One region of the Occultella kanbiaonis genome, then DNA from elsewhere that is predicted to be linked to it. Evidence: predicted binding sites of a transcription regulator. Region 1 holds the regulator's gene; each other region holds the start of a gene.
What was found. The regulator HrcA, encoded in region 1, represses chaperone genes, less so after heat shock. The targets are predictions, from matches to a motif close to TTNGCACTCGNNNNNNNCGAGTGCNAA.
Positions count from the first base shown of each region.

Region 2: the regulator HrcA is predicted to act here: its motif matches at 3,130-3,156, upstream of groES (co-chaperone GroES).
Region 3: the regulator HrcA is predicted to act here: its motif matches at 2,381-2,407, upstream of groL (chaperonin GroEL).

Region 1 covers NZ_CP046175.1:3,411,461-3,416,430, forward strand. Annotated here, with positions in the region: gene GKS42_RS15720 (DUF2809 domain-containing protein) at 1-177, shown strand, start outside; gene GKS42_RS15725 (16S rRNA (uracil(1498)-N(3))-methyltransferase) at 336-1,106, opposite strand; gene dnaJ (molecular chaperone DnaJ) at 1,120-2,244, opposite strand; gene hrcA (heat-inducible transcriptional repressor HrcA) at 2,305-3,333, opposite strand; gene GKS42_RS15740 (DUF3097 domain-containing protein) at 3,479-4,342, shown strand; gene GKS42_RS15745 (hypothetical protein) at 4,575-4,970, opposite strand, start outside.
Region 2 covers NZ_CP046175.1:1,290,878-1,295,847, forward strand. Annotated here, with positions in the region: gene GKS42_RS05710 (glutamate--cysteine ligase) at 1-352, opposite strand, end outside; gene GKS42_RS05715 (class I SAM-dependent methyltransferase) at 422-1,618, opposite strand; gene GKS42_RS05720 (PrsW family intramembrane metalloprotease) at 1,704-3,074, shown strand; gene groES (co-chaperone GroES) at 3,312-3,608, shown strand; gene GKS42_RS05730 (WhiB family transcriptional regulator) at 3,696-3,989, opposite strand; gene GKS42_RS05735 (MerR family transcriptional regulator) at 4,182-4,970, shown strand, end outside.
Region 3 covers NZ_CP046175.1:4,579,643-4,584,612, forward strand. Annotated here, with positions in the region: gene GKS42_RS21075 (hypothetical protein) at 1-474, opposite strand, end outside; gene groL (chaperonin GroEL) at 624-2,261, opposite strand; gene GKS42_RS21085 (phytoene desaturase family protein) at 2,581-4,065, opposite strand; gene GKS42_RS21090 (glycoside hydrolase family 15 protein) at 4,132-4,970, shown strand, end outside.

The sequences.
Region 1 (4,970 bases):
CTGCCGGGCGCGATCTCCGAAGCGTTCCCGGCGGCCCGGCTGCTCCTCGGTGCGAACTTCGACCCGGTGGACCTGGCCGTGCTCGCCGTCGCCGGCGGACTCACGGGACTGCTGCTCGCCGGTGCACGGCGGGCGACTCTGAATCGTGACCTGCGCGGCACCGGCTTCCCGAACTGAGTCCGAGGGTGCGTTCGTGCGGCGAATCGGCACCGTGCGTCGCAGAAACGCACACCCGCAGCAGGCAGGGCTCAGCCAAAGGTGCGGTCGTGCGGCGAATCGGCCCCTATCGCCCGCAGAACCGCACTCTCGCAGCAGGCACGGTCGAGGCGGCGGGATCAGTCCGCGGCCGCGTCCCAGCGACCGAGCCGCTGCGCCAGGACCGCGACCGCGATGGGCCCGGCCGTGGAGGTGCGCAGCACGTGCGGGCCGAGCCGGACCGGCTGCGCACCGGCCCCCTCGAGGGCCGCGATCTCGGCGTCCGAGAGGCCGCCCTCCGGGCCCACCACGAGGAGCACCTCGAGCGCATCCGCACCGACGGCCGCGCCGGCCACAGGAACGGTGGCCCCCTCGTGCAGGACGAGCACCGCGCCGCCGTCGGCGACCGCCTGCTCGACCCGCCGCACAAGCGCCGCGCCGACGACGAGCTCCACCACCACGGGCACCCGCGCCCGCCGGGACTGCTTCGCGGCGGCGAGCACGATCTGCTGCCAGCGTGCGCGGCCCTTGGCCGCCTTGTCCCCACGCCACTGCGAGACGGATCGCTCCGACTGCCAGGGGATCACGCCGTCGAGCCCCACCTCGGTGCCCGCCTCGATGGCGAGCTCGTCCCGGGAGCCCTTGGCCAGCGCCTGCACCAGCACGATCGCCGGGACCGGCTCGTCCTCGCGGACCACGGCGCTCACGTCGAGCACGACCGCGGCGTCCGACCCGCCGCGGAGGTCGGTGACGGTGCCGCGGGCGCGCACGCCCAGGCCGTCGACCAGGTCGATCTCCTCCCCAGCGCGCAGCCGGCGGACCGTGGCGGCGTGGCGTGCCTCGGGGCCGACGAGCGTGTACCTGGCGCCCGGGGTGAGCGCGTCGAGTTCACCGGCCGGGGCCAGGAACACCGCCGCGGACACCTCAGCGGCCGCCGAACTTCTCGCGCAGTCGGTGCAGCATGCCCGGGTTCGCGGCGGCGAGCCGGGCCTCGGGGCGCTCCTCGCCCCGGGCCGTCGCGAGCTGGCGCAGCAACTGCTCCTGCGCCTCGTCGAGCTTCGTGGGGACCTCCACGTCCACGTGCACGTGCAGATCGCCGCGGCCGTTGCCGTTCAGGTGCCCGACGCCGAGGCCGCGCAGGGTGACGACCTCCTCCGGCTGGGTGCCGGGACGGATGTCCACCTCCTGCGGGCCGTCGAGCGTGTCCAGGTTGAGCATGGTGCCCAGCGCGGCCGCCGTCATGGGCAGCGCGGTGGAGCAGTGGATGTCATCGCCGCGGCGGGTGAAGACGGGATGTGGCTTCTCCCGGATCTCCACGTACAGGTCCCCGGGGGGACCACCGGCCGGGCCGACCTCGCTCTGCCCGCTCAGCTTGATCCGGGTGCCCTCGTCCACACCGGCCGGGATGTTCACGCGCACGGTGCGGCGGGTCCGGACGCGGCCCTCGCCGGAGCACTCGGTGCACGGGTCGGTGATGATCGTGCCGTAACCCCCGCAGACGGCGCAGGCGGCCGTGGTCATCACCTGGCCGAGGAAGGAACGCGCCACCCGCTGCACGGAGCCGCGGCCCTGGCAGGTGTCGCAGGTCTTCGGGTGGGTGCCCGGCTGGCAGCAGGTGCCCTGGCAGGTGGTGCAGACGACCGCGGTCTCCACCTCGAGGTCCCGGGCCACGCCGAACGCCGCCTCGGACAGGTCGATGCTCACCCGCAGCAGGGCGTCCTGGCCGCGGCGCGAGCGGGGCGCCGGACCGCGCTGACCGGTGCCGCCGGCCGCCGCCTGGAAGAACGTCTCGAAGATGTCGGAGAAGCCGCCGAACCCGGCCCCGCCGGCGCCGCCCATCCCGGGCATGCCGCCACCCATGTCATACGCGCGGCGCTTCTCCGGGTTGGAGAGCGTGTCGTGGGCAGCAGTGATGTTCTTGAACTTCTCCTCGCTCGCCACGCCGGCCACATCGGGGTGATGCTGGCGGGCGAGCTTGCGGTACGCGCGCTTGATCTCCTCCGTGCTCGCGTCGCGGGACACGCCGAGGATCTCGTAGTAGTCGCTCACAGGTCACTTTCGTCGCTTGGGGATCGGAGACGTGCAGGGCGGCACGGGGCCACCGGAAGATCAGCCGGACAGCAGCCGGGTGAGGTAACGGGCCACGGCTCGCACCGAGGCCATCGTGGTGGGGTAGTCCATCCGGGTGGGGCCGACGATCCCGATCTGCGCGATCGCGTCGGGACCCTCCCCACCGTAACCGCTGGTGATGACGGAGGTCTCGGCCAGGTTGGCGTGATGTGTCTCATGCCCGATCCGGACCGAGAGCGGGCGCTCGCCGTCCTCCTCGGCCATCTCGGACAGCAGCCGGAGCAGCACCACCTGCTCCTCGAGGGCCTCCAGGACGGGGCCGATGGTGCGGGTGAAGTCCAGGTCGGCCCGGGCCAGGTTCGCGGTCCCGGCCATCACGATGCGCTCCTCGGTCTCCTGGGAGACCTCCTCGACCACCGCGTTCGTGACGGCGTCCACGAGCGGACGGTCCTCGGGACCGAACACCTCGGCCAGGTCGCCGAGCACCCTCGGCAGCCTGGCCGCCTGGCGCCCTGCGCCCGCGGCGTTGAGGCGGGCGCGCAGCTCCGCGATGAACGTCGGGTCCAGGTCGGTGAGCGACTCGACCGTGCGCTGCTCGACGCGGCCGTTGTCCGTGATGATCACGACCATCAGGCGACGCTGCCCGGTCGGCACGAGCTCCACGTGCCGCAGCGTGGAGCGCCGCAGCGACGGGTACTGCACCACGGCCACCTGCTGGGTGAGCTGGGCGAGCAGGCGCACGGTGCGCTCGAGGGCGTCGTCGAGGTCCACCGCGCCCTCGAGGAGCTCGGTGATCGCGCGCCGTTCCGCGGCAGAGAGCGGCTTCATCACCGAGATCTGGTCGACGAACAGCCGGTAGCCCTTGTCCGTGGGGATCCGCCCCGCCGACGTGTGCGGCTGCGCGATGTACCCGCTGTCCTCCAGCGCGGCCATATCGTTGCGGATCGTTGCCGGGGACACGCCGAGGTTGTGGCGCTCCACGAGGTTGCGCGATCCGACCGGCTCCCGGCTGCGCACGAAGTCCTGCACGATCGCACGCAGCACATCCAGCTGCCGCTCCGAGCTCATCCGGGTCCTCCTCCCGATCACGCGATTGTCCGCGACCCTACGTCAGCGCGCCGTTGGGCCCCGACGTCAGCACTCGCGTGCCACGAGTGCCAATTCTACGCGTCGGTCCGACAACTCCCGGCGGCGCGTGCGTAACCTCACTCGGGTGAGTTCCGATCGGTATGGCAGATATGGCCAAGACGTCCTGACCAACGACCCGCACGCCGGCCGCACCCCCCGCACCGTCGACACCCCCGCCGAGCCCGGCCTCGTGGTCGAGGACGTCGAGACCGGCTGGGTCGGGGCCGTGACGCGGGTCGAGAAGAGCGGCGGCACCCACGTGGTGGTGCTCGAGGACAACCGGGGCCGCACCCGCACGTTCAGCCTCGGGGCCGGGTTCTGGGTGGACGGCAAGCCGATCCGTCTGGTCCCCTACCGCAAGCCGCAGGCGCCGCCGACGGCGCAGCGCACCGCGAGTGGGTCCCTCGCCGTTCCCGGTGCCCGGGCCCGCGTGGCCCGGGCGTCCCGGATCTGGGTGGAGGGCCGCCACGACGCCGAGCTGGTCGAGAAGGTGTGGGGCGAGGACCTGCGACTGGAGGGCGTGGTCGTCGAACTGCTCGACGGCGTCGATCACCTCGTCGAGATGCTCGCCGAGTTCGGGCCCGGGCCGGGACGACGCGTCGGCGTCCTCGTGGACCACCTGGTCCGCGGCAGCAAGGAGTCCCGGATCGCGGCGGAGGCGGTGCGCCCGCACGGCGCCGAGCACGTGCTCGTGGTGGGCCACCCGTACGTCGACGTGTGGCAGGCGGTGCGTCCGGCCCGCGTCGGGCTGGACGAGTGGCCGCACATTCCCCGGGGCACCGACATCAAGTACGGGACCCTCGCCGCGCTCGGCTGGCCGGCGCAGGACCAGGCGGACGTCGCCCGCGGCTGGAAGCGGATCCTCGGCACGGTGCGCGACTACCGCGACCTCGAGCCGAGCCTGCTCGGCCGGGTCGAGGAGCTCGTGGACTTCGTGACCGCCCCCTGAGCAACCGAGGGGGCCACCCGCCCGAGGTAGTCCCTCACGCCCGCGGGCAGTGCCTGGCGCCCGAGCAAGGACGAGGTACCGGACTTCCTCGGGCGCGGGGTGCTGGGTCACCGGCGGCGCGGCGACCCGCCGGGGTATGCGTGAGGGCCCGCGCACCACGTGGGTGATGCGCGGGCCCTCGGTGTCCTGGGAGCGTTCCGGCTCTGTCGTGGCGACGCTCGTCAGGGCAGGGTCACTTGGGGGCGACCGGCTGGCCGCTCTGCGTCTTGTAGGCGTAGGTGATCGCCACATACGTCATCGGGACCGTGATGAACCAGCCGAGCAAGCACGGGATCGCGCCGAGGATGTTGATGCCGATCATGGCCAGCGCCAGCAGCAGGTTGCTGCCGAGGTTCTGGGTGATCAGCTGCACCGAGCCCTTGATGCCCTCGATCCAGGCGATGCCGCGGTCGATGAGGATCACGTAGGTGAACGCCACCAGGAACGAGGCGATGGCGACCAGGATGCCCAGCGCCGGAAGCAGTGCCTGGATCACACCGGTGACGACCGCCCAGACCAAGGCGAAGATCGCGACGTTCGCGAAGTTGTTCACCGAGAAGAACTCACCGACGGCGGGCTTGCGGCCCGT
Region 2 (4,970 bases), 2.1 Mb from region 1:
CGTACCGGGCCTTGTCGGTCACCTTCTGGTTGCCCCAGTGCGCGAACGGGTGGGTGCCGGCGCTCATCAGCTCCACCCGCAGCGGATCGGTGACCTCCCGCACGAGGGCGGTGCCCGCGGCGAGATCCGCCATCGCGTCCGGGACCCGCGCGCACACCCCGGAGACCACCTCGACCGTGTTCAGGAGGAGTTCCTGGCGGATCGCCGGGTGCTGGGAGCCGTCCGCCGGCGCGACGGCGTCGAGGACCGTCTGCGCCACCTGGCGCAGGTCCCCGGAGTCGGTATCCACCAGGGCCAGCTCCCACTCCACGCCGAGGCTGGAGCGGGCCGAACTCGCGAACTCGATCGTCACCGGCTCATCTTGGCACCTGGATTCGGGCCGTGCCTGCCCTCACCGCGGTGGCTCACCGGGCGGACGGACTCAGACGGGCTCGACCACGAGCACGCTCTGCTTGCCCCGCAGTCGGGTCAGCACGATGGTCGCCTCTCGCGTCCCCTTCAGTCCCAGTTGCTGCCGCAACTGCTCGGGGACGACGGCGGTGCCTCGCTTCTTGATGGTCAGTCGCCCCACGTCGCGGGTACGCAGGTAGGTCCGCAATCGTTTGAGCCCGAAGTCGAAGCTGTCCAGGACGCGGTAGCCCGTCGCGAACGGGGTCGACCGCAGGCTCGGCGTCGTGACGTAGGCGATCGACTCGTCCACCAGCGTCCCGTCGAGATCGGCGGCGACCCGGGCGACCAGGCCGGCGCGGATCACGGCGCCATCCGGTTCGTACAGATACGCACCGAGCGCACCGGCCGGGGCCTGCTCCGGGCGGGCGTCCGCGTCACCGGGCCAGGACAGCAGGTGCTGCTCCTTGCCATTGACCAGGAGGGCACTGCGCCCCGACCCTTCCGGGGCGAGCCTGCCGAACCAGAGGCCGGCCTCCACCACGGAACCGTCCACGGAGACCCACTGCGCCTGGGTCTGGGAGGGGAGGGCGTGATAGGGGATCCCGGGCCCCACCTTGAGGCCGAGGTCGGCAACCTGTTCGCGCAGCGCCAGCAACGAGTCGAGATCCGGGGAGTACGCGCTCGGGTCGAACACCCGGTTCCCGCGCCGGGTGCGCCGGGCCGGGTCGGCGAAGAGTGCGTCGACCCCCTCGGCCGCCAGGTCCAGCGACATGGCGTCGGCGTGGCGCACGGTCGCCTCCGGGAAGGCGCGCAGGTTCACGGTGGCGAGGGCCGCCGTCGCCTCATCCTGCTCCACGGCAAGGACCTGCACGCCGAGCCCGGCCAGGGCCATGGCGTCGCCGCCCAGCCCGCAGCCGAGGTCGGCCACCCGCAACGCGCCGGCGCGGGCATACCGGGCGGCGTGCAGCGCGGCCACGGGGAGCCGGGTCGCCTGCTCGAGACCGTCGGGGGTGAACAGCATGTCCCGCGCGAACTCGCCGAACTTCGACTCGGCGCGCGCCCGCAGCCGGCTCTGCGTCAGGGCCGCGGCAACCAGGTCGGGGTCGAGGCCGCGGGACCGCAGGCCCTCGGACAGTCGCAGTGCCTGCTCCTCGTCGTAGCGAGGCAGTTGGGAGAGCAGAGCCCACCCGTCGGGCGAGAGCAACAGGCTCAGTTGGCGGGGGTCCACGGCTCGATCCTGCCACCGATGGCCGGGCAGTTCTCCCCGCGCGTTCGGGCGCGGGCGCAACAGGGAGCCACTACGGTGAGGGCGCGTGAGCAATCAACAGTTCCCGCCGCGCGGGCAGGGGTATCCGCAGCAGCACCCGCAGGGCCAGCAGCCGTTCGGTGCCGCTCAGGGGCACCAGCAGCCGCCTCCGGGCCAGCAGCAGTTCCAAGGGCACCAGCAGCACTTCCAGGGGCAGCAGGCCTACGGGCAGCAGGGTTATGGCTACGGCGCCGCACCCGCGCAGCCGGCCGTGGCCGCACCCGCGGCCCAGTACGCCCCGATGCCGCAGAGCCAGTTCATGCCGGTGCACCCGCCCGCTCCGGTGCGCCGGCGGCGGATCGCGGCGGAGGTGGTCCTGCTCTCGCTCGGTACCCTGGCCCTCCTGGTCGTCGTCGCCCTGTTCGCGCTCTCGTTCGGCGGCGGGTCGACCTTCCAGGCGTTCGTGCTCGCGCTGATCCCGCTGCTGATCGTCGGCAGCGCGGTCCTGCTCGTGGACCGCTGGGAACCCGAGCCGCGGCTGCTGCTCATCGTCGCGTTCGTGTGGGGCGGTGGGGTCGCCGTCTTCATGTCGAGCCTCCTGAACTCCGTCGTCGGCCCGGCGCTCGCGGACGCGCTCGGCACCGGACTCGAGCCCGACGCGGCGAGCGCGATCCTCGGCGCACCGGTCGTGGAGGAGTTCTGGAAGGGCCTCGGCCTGCTGCTGATTTTCCTGCTCCGTCGGCGCCAGTTCAACGGGCCGGTGGACGGGATCGTGTACGCGTCCGTGATCGCGGCCGCGTTCGCGTTCGTGGAGAACATCCAGTACTTCGCTGTCTACGAGGAGACGGTCACCGGGACGTTCATCATCCGGGGACTGGTCTCGCCGTTCGGGCACCTCATCTACACCTCCTGCATGGGGCTCGCCCTCGGGCTCGCCTCCCGAAGCAGGAACCGGGCGGCCTGGTTGTGGATGATGCCGCTCGGGTACCTGGCCGCCGCGCTCCTGCACGGTCTCTGGAACGGCCTGGCGACCTTCCTCGGCGGCGGCATCGGCGCCCTGGTCATCCTGGTGGTGTTCGTGAACTGGCTGCCGTTGGCGGTCTGGGCGTTCATCGTGTTCTGGCTGCGCCGCAAGGAGATCGAGGTCCTGCGCTCACGGCTCTCGGACTACGTCCCGTCCGGGTGGATCGCGCCGCACGAGGTGGACATGCTCTCCTCGCTCCGGGCCCGCAAGCAGGCACGGGACTGGGCGTCCCGCGGTGGCCCGGCCGGCGCCAAGGCCATGAAGGAGTTCCAACGCGCGGCGGTCGCACTCGCGTACGCGCGCCAGGACCTGTACACCGGCCACACCGGGATCCGCGCCCGCCAGGACGAGCTCGTGCTCCTCGAGGACGTCGGGCGCTCGCGCGCCCAGTTCAGGGCCGCGGTCGGCGCGTGAGCGGGCCCGAACGTGTCCGGACGGCTCGAGATCGTTCGGCGATTGCGCTCACGGCTTAGCACTCACCTTGACCGAGTGCTAATCGACGCCTAGATTTTGACACGAAGGCTGCATCGCAAGGTGCAGCGTTCCCCATGCAGGCTCAGGTGGCGTCCGACCCCCGCGACGGCGGACTCGGCCAGGGGCTGCGGGAAACTCTGTCCTGTTCAACACACTCACGCGAAGGGGAGGTCCGCAGTGTCGGTCTCCATCAAGCCGCTCGAGGACCGGATCGTCGTCAAGACGCTCGAGGCCGAGCAGACCACCGCGTCCGGTCTTGTCATCCCGGACACCGCCAAGGAGAAGCCCCAGGAGGGCGAGGTCCTGGCCATCGGCCCGGGCCGCGTCGACGACAACGGCAACCGCGTCCCGCTGGACGTCGCCGTTGGCGACACGGTGATCTACAGCAAGTACGGCGGTACCGAGGTCAAGTACGCGGGCGAGGAGTTCCTCATCCTGTCCGCGCGCGACATCCTCGCAGTCGTCGAGAAGTGACTCGCGCCTGACGCACACGAAGGCTCGGCCCCGATCGGGGCCGAGCCTTCGTCGTTCGTCGGGGCGCTCTGGTGAGGCGCCGGCGCGTCAACTCGCGGCGGGCACGTGCTCGCTGGCCAGGATGGCGGCGCGGTCGTCCTCGGAGAGGCCGCCCCAGACGCCGTACGGTTCGCGCACCCGCAGGGCGTGCTCGCGGCACCGTTGAATCACAGGGCAGGCGGCGCAGACGGCCTTGGCGCCCGCATCCCTGCGGCGCCTCGACGACCCTCGCTCGCCCTCGGGATGGAAGAACTGCTCGGTTCCGATGTCCCGGCAGGCCCCCTCGTATTGCCATTCCCAGAGGTCCATCACTGGCCCGGGAAGCCGCGATAACTCAGCCACGGTGTGTCCTTCCGTTGAAGCGTTTGATCGTTCATGTCCAATGCGAACCAACGTACAACCGCTTCAGAGGTTATTCAAGCCCTCTCCAGAACTGACTCATCCTGCGTGGCAAAAGTTGTTCGATCCCATCCGTCCGCTTACCCTCGAGGAAGCGGTCGATCCCCGGCCGAACCAGAGGAAGGAGCGCCGGTGGTGGCGGCCCGTTCACGAACCGATGCTCCGAGTGCCGACGACGGGATCCGCCTGACGGTCGCCGCGGTCGCAGCGCGCCTGGGCGTCGCCGCACCGACGCTGCGGACCTGGGACCGGCGCTACGGCCTCGGCCCGTCCGGGCACACCGCGGGCAGTCACCGGCGGTACAACGCCAGCGACATCAGCAGGCTGGAGACGATGCGGCGGCTGACCCTGGAAGGAATGGCTCCCGCGGACGCCGCGCGGCTCGCCACCCGCGGTGGACTGTCCGCGGTCGAGTCGGCCTTCGGGGTGCGGGACGGGAGCGGCCCGCAGGGGCGCCGGGCCGCGCCGGAGGCGGATCGGCTTCCCGGCTCGGACCTCGACGACGGACCGACCCTCGAGATCGTCGACCCGCTCTCACTTGCTGCCGCCGCCGTCGAGTCCGACGAGGGCCGGGTGCGGCGCCTGGTTCGCAGAGCAGTTTTCGGTACCTCCATCCTCGGGGCATGGCGCACCCTCGTTCTGCCGGCCCTCGAACTCCTGGCCGGACGCGACCACGCCGACCGGCCCGGACACGATCCCGAGTTCGTGCTGCGCGCGGCAATGCTGGCCGCGGTCCGCGAGTTCGGAAGCACGACGAGCGGCTCGAGCGGCGACGTGCTGATCCTCGCCGAGACCGCCATGCACGTGGAGGCGCACGTCCTGGCCGGCGAGCTCAGCCACCGCGGGTTGCCCACCCGGGTCGTCCGTCCGCGCTCCCGGTCGGTCGCCGACGCGGTCGCGGTGGTGCCAGCGCGGCATGCGCAT
Region 3 (4,970 bases), 1.2 Mb from region 1:
GAGTTCCAGCGCCACCACGACCCCGTCCGAGAACGGGCCACCGCGCGACCGGGAGTGTCCGTACTTGACCTCGACCGCGGCCAGGTCGGCCCAGCGAACGGCCCAGGGGTGACCCTTCGGGTCCTGGTAGTCCAGACCCATCGGCCCGATCTCGAGTGCGCGTGCCCGCAGCACCCTGGGCATCGTCAGCAGCAACAACAACCCGGCGAGCAGGAAGATCGCCCCGACGACGATCGGCACGGCACCCTGGTCCGAGGCGAGCCCGCCGAACACGGCGACGAGCCCGACCCCGAGCGTCAGCACCGTTCCGGCGACCTGGATCAGGATGCCCTTGGCGGTCGGCCTCAGGTCCACCCGGACCGGCGCCCCCGTGCCGGTCCGGTGTGGCGCCTGCGACTGCCGTCCGGAGGATGCCCCCTGCACACTCCCCGACCAGCCGGGTTGATACCCCGGCTCCTGACTGCCTGCACCCATGGGACCCGAACCTAGTGCGCAGCCCGGCGTGGCAGCCATGGGCAGTCCTTCCCGCCCGAAACGAGGCGAAGACCCCCGGTCCAATCGGACCGGGGGCCTTCGGGTGATGCGTTCGACCGGCGTGGGGCCGGGCTGCGATCCCTAGGGGATCAGAAGCCCATGCCGCCCATGCCGCCCATGTCGTCGCCACCGCCGCCGGCGGGCGCAGAGGCCTTCTCCGGCTTGTCGGCCACGATGGCCTCGGTGGTGAGGAACAGGCCGGCGATCGAGGCGGCGTTCTGCAGAGCGGAACGGGTCACCTTGACCGGGTCGTTGATGCCGGCAGCGAGGAGGTCCTCGTACTCGCCGGTCGCGGCGTTGAGGCCGTGACCGTCGGGCAGGTTGCGGACCTTCTCCGCGACAACTCCGCCTTCGAGGCCGGCGTTGATCGCGATCTGCTTGAGCGGCGCGTCCACGGCCACGCGAACGATGTTCGCGCCGGTGGCCTCGTCACCGTCGAGCTCGAGGGTGGCGAACGCGGTGTTCGCGGCCTGGATGAGGGCCACGCCACCACCGGCGACGATGCCCTCCTCGACGGCAGCCTTCGCGTTGCGGACGGCGTCCTCGATGCGGTGCTTGCGCTCCTTGAGCTCCACCTCGGTGGCGGCCCCGGCCTTGATCACCGCGACACCACCGGCGAGCTTCGCGAGGCGCTCCTGGAGCTTCTCGCGGTCGTAGTCGGAGTCGGAGTTCTCGATCTCGGCGCGGATCTGCGACACGCGACCGGCGATGCTGTCGGCCTCGCCGGCACCCTCGACGATCGTGGTCTCGTCCTTGGTGATGACCACCTTGCGGGCGGTACCGAGGACCTCGAGGCCAACGTTGTCCAGCTTCAGACCCACGGTCTCGCTGACGACCTGGCCGCCGGTGAGGATCGCGATGTCGGTCAGCATGGCCTTGCGGCGGTCGCCGAAGCCCGGGGCCTTGACGGCGACGGACTTGAAGATGCCACGGAGCTTGTTCAGCACCAGGGTCGCCAGGGCCTCGCCCTCGACGTCCTCGGAGATGATCAGCAGCGGCTTGCCGGCCTGGATGACCTTCTCCAGCAGCGGCAGCAGCTCCTTGACGTTCGAGATCTTCGACTCGACGAGCAGCACGTAGGCGTCCTCCAGGACGGCCTCCTGACGCTCCTGGTCGGTGACGAAGTACGCGGACAGGTAGCCCTTGTCGAAGCGCATACCCTCCGTGAGCTCGAGCTCCAGGCCGAGGGCGTTGGACTCCTCGACCGTGATGACGCCCTCCTTGCCGACCTTGTCCAGAGCCTCGGCGATGAGCTCGCCGATCTGGGGGTCGCCGGCGGAGATGGCGGCGGTGGCGGCGATCTGCTCCTTGGTCTCGATCTCCTTGGAGGAGTCGAGCAGGGCAGCGGTCACGGCCTCGACGGCCTTCTCGATGCCGCGCTTGAGGGCGATCGGGTTGGCGCCGGCCGCGACGTTGCGCAGGCCCTCGCGCACGAGCGCCTGGGCGAGCACGGTGGCGGTGGTGGTGCCGTCACCCGCGACGTCGTCGGTCTTCTTGGCGACCTCCTTGACGAGCTCGGCGCCAATCTTCTCGAAGGGCTCCTCGAGCTCGATCTCCTTGGCGATGGACACGCCATCGTTGGTGATCGTGGGGGCGCCCCACTTCTTCTCCAGGACGACGTTGCGTCCCTTCGGGCCGAGCGTGACCTTCACGGTGTCGGCGAGGGTGTTGAGCCCACGCTCCATCCCGCGGCGGGCCTCCTCGTTGAAGGCGATGATCTTTGCCATTCGGGTCTGATCCTCCGGTACTGGCGTTCGTAAGGCCGGTGCGATGCCCGCGACGGACGACGCCACCCGATGCGTTCATGTCCCGCACCGGCGCAGCGCCTCATCTCACTGACCAGGTGTTGTCACTCTCAAGGCGAGAGTGCTAACGCCATTATTGGCACTCTCACCCGGAGAGTGCAAGAAGGGCCCGACGGCGGAGGCACGGTTTCGCAGTCAGGTGAACCCGGGCGCCTGGTCGCCCCGGGCGCGCCCCGGCCCGGATGGCGGTGACGCCGGTCACGGCGACCGTCGAACGGCACCGGTCGACCGCTCAGGAGGCTCAGACCGTCGAACTCGGCGCCAACGACGGCGCCCGCACCTCGAACCGCTGGGCCAGGGCCCGCCGCGCCGCGTGGTGCCCGCCCATGCCGTGCACCCCCGGCCCCGGCGGCACCGACGCCGAGCACAGGTACACCCCGGGGATCCCCGCGGCGAACGGGTCCGTACTGAGGCGGGGGCGCGCGGCCATGCCCCAGGTGGAGACCGCGCCGGCCGCGATGTCCCCGCCGATGTAGTTCTGGTTGTGCTCGGCCATCTCGGCGGCGGGCACGCACCGGGAGGTGACGACGACATCGCGGAAGCCCGGCGCGAAACGCTCGATCTGCGCGGTGACGGCCTCCGTGACGTCCACGGTGCTGCCCGCCGGCACGTGGGCGTAGGCCCAGCCGGGTCGTCGCCCGGCGACGACCCGGCCGGGATCGGCCACGCTCGGGTCCGAGAACAGCACCATCGGCGTCGCCGCATGCACGCCCTCGGCCACGAGGGACTCGGCGTACGCCATCTCCTCGCGGGTGCCGCCCACGTGCACCGTGCTCGCCTCCCCCACCCGAGGGTCCGCCCACGGCACCGGGCCGGAGAGCACGTAGTCCACCTTCGCCGCGGCGTCGCCGTAACGGAACCGGGCCAGCGCCGCGCGGACCCGCTCCGGCATCCGCTCACCCCAGATCTCCAGCAGCGTCGCCGGAGTGGTGTCGAAGAGGTAGGCGCGTGCCCGCGGCAGCTCCCGCCAGGTGCGGACCCGGTGGCCGGTCCGGATCACCCCACCGTGCGCCTCGAGGTCAGTCCTGAGCGCGCCGATGATGGCCCCGGACCCACCGACGGGGATCGGCCAGCCGGCCGCATGCGCGTGGGTGGCGAGCATGATCGCGGTGCCGGCGCCGGCGAGCGAGGGCTGCGTGCTGATCGAGTGGGCGGCCACCCCGGTGAACAGCGCGGGGGCGACGTCGCCCCGGAACCGAGCCGACCAGGCTCGCGTGCCCTGCTCGAACAGGCGGGCGGCCGCGCCGACGGCCGCCCGCAGCCCTGTGGGCGTGAGCAGACCGGCCGGCAGGCTCCGGCGGTCGCCGAGCGCGAGCTCGGTGAGCATGGCCGAGTTCTCGACGAGGGGACCGAACAGGTCGAACCAGGCTGCGCCGTCGGGCCCCAGTTCCGCCGCCGTACGCCCGAGCGAACGGTACGCGATACCCGCCGGCCCTTCGGGCATCGGTTGGGCGTAGGCGACCTCGGGGACCCGCAGGTCCACCCCGCGGGCCGCGAGGTCGAACTCGGCGAAGAACGGGCTGGCCAGCGCGAGCGGATGCACGGCGGAACAGATGTCGTGGACCACCCCGGGGGCGAGCCCGAGATCGAGGGTGCGGGCGCCGCCGCCGACGGTCTTCTCCGCCTCGAACACGGTGACCTCGAGACCGGCCCGCGCCAGGGTGACGGCGGCGGCGAGCCCGTTCGGTCCGGAGCCGATCACCACGGCGTCCGTCTGTGCCCTCATGCTGCCATTGTTGCCTACCCGTGAGGGGGCCCGCGTCCGGGCCCGCCTGACCTAGGATCGACCGCAATGAGTTCCCGCCGTCGCAGATTCTGGACGCTCGCCGCCGTGGTCGCCGTGGTGGCTCTCGTCGGTGCGGCCGCAGCCGTGCGCGATCGCGGCCGCGTGGACGAGGTGGGCCTGTACACGCTCGGGATCGGCGTCCAGGCCGACGGATCGGTGACGACGATCCCCACGGACTCCGATGCCCGGTACCTGCCCGGCACGCGGGTCATCGACCCTGGCCCGGACGCGAGCGATGCCGACCGCGAAGCCGCCGAGGCGCTGGCCGAGGCGACCAGGACGTGGCTCGACGCGGGGACCGTGCCGGGCGTCGGTGGCCCGCACGAGGAACTCGTCACGGACGCCCTTCTCGACCTGCACACGCTGACGCTCGAGGGTGGCGCCGCCGTCGCCGGCTTCTCGAGCAAATGGCGTTACGTCTGGCCACGCGACGCGTCGTTCGTGGCGGCCGCGCTCACCGTGACCGGCCACCACGAGGACGCCGTCGAGGTGTTCACGTTCCTGGACGGCGTGCAGCACCCGGACGGCAGCTTCGAGGCGCGCTACCTGCCGGACGGGTCCGGACCGCCCGATGCCCGGGGCCTGCAGACCGACGGCACCGGCTGGGTGCTCTGGGCTCTCGCATACGCGGCGGACGTGCTGGGGCCGGGCGCCGAGCGGGACGAGCTCCTGGCGACGTTCGCGCCGATGATCGAGCGGTCCACGGGCTATCTGCGGGCCCAGGTGGCGAACCCGCGGTCCCTGCCCGCGCCGTCGGCGGACTACTGGGAGCACCGCGAGAGCACCCTGACCCTCGGCACCGCGGCCCCGGTCCTGGCCGGCCTCGAGGCGTCCGCGCGGCTGCA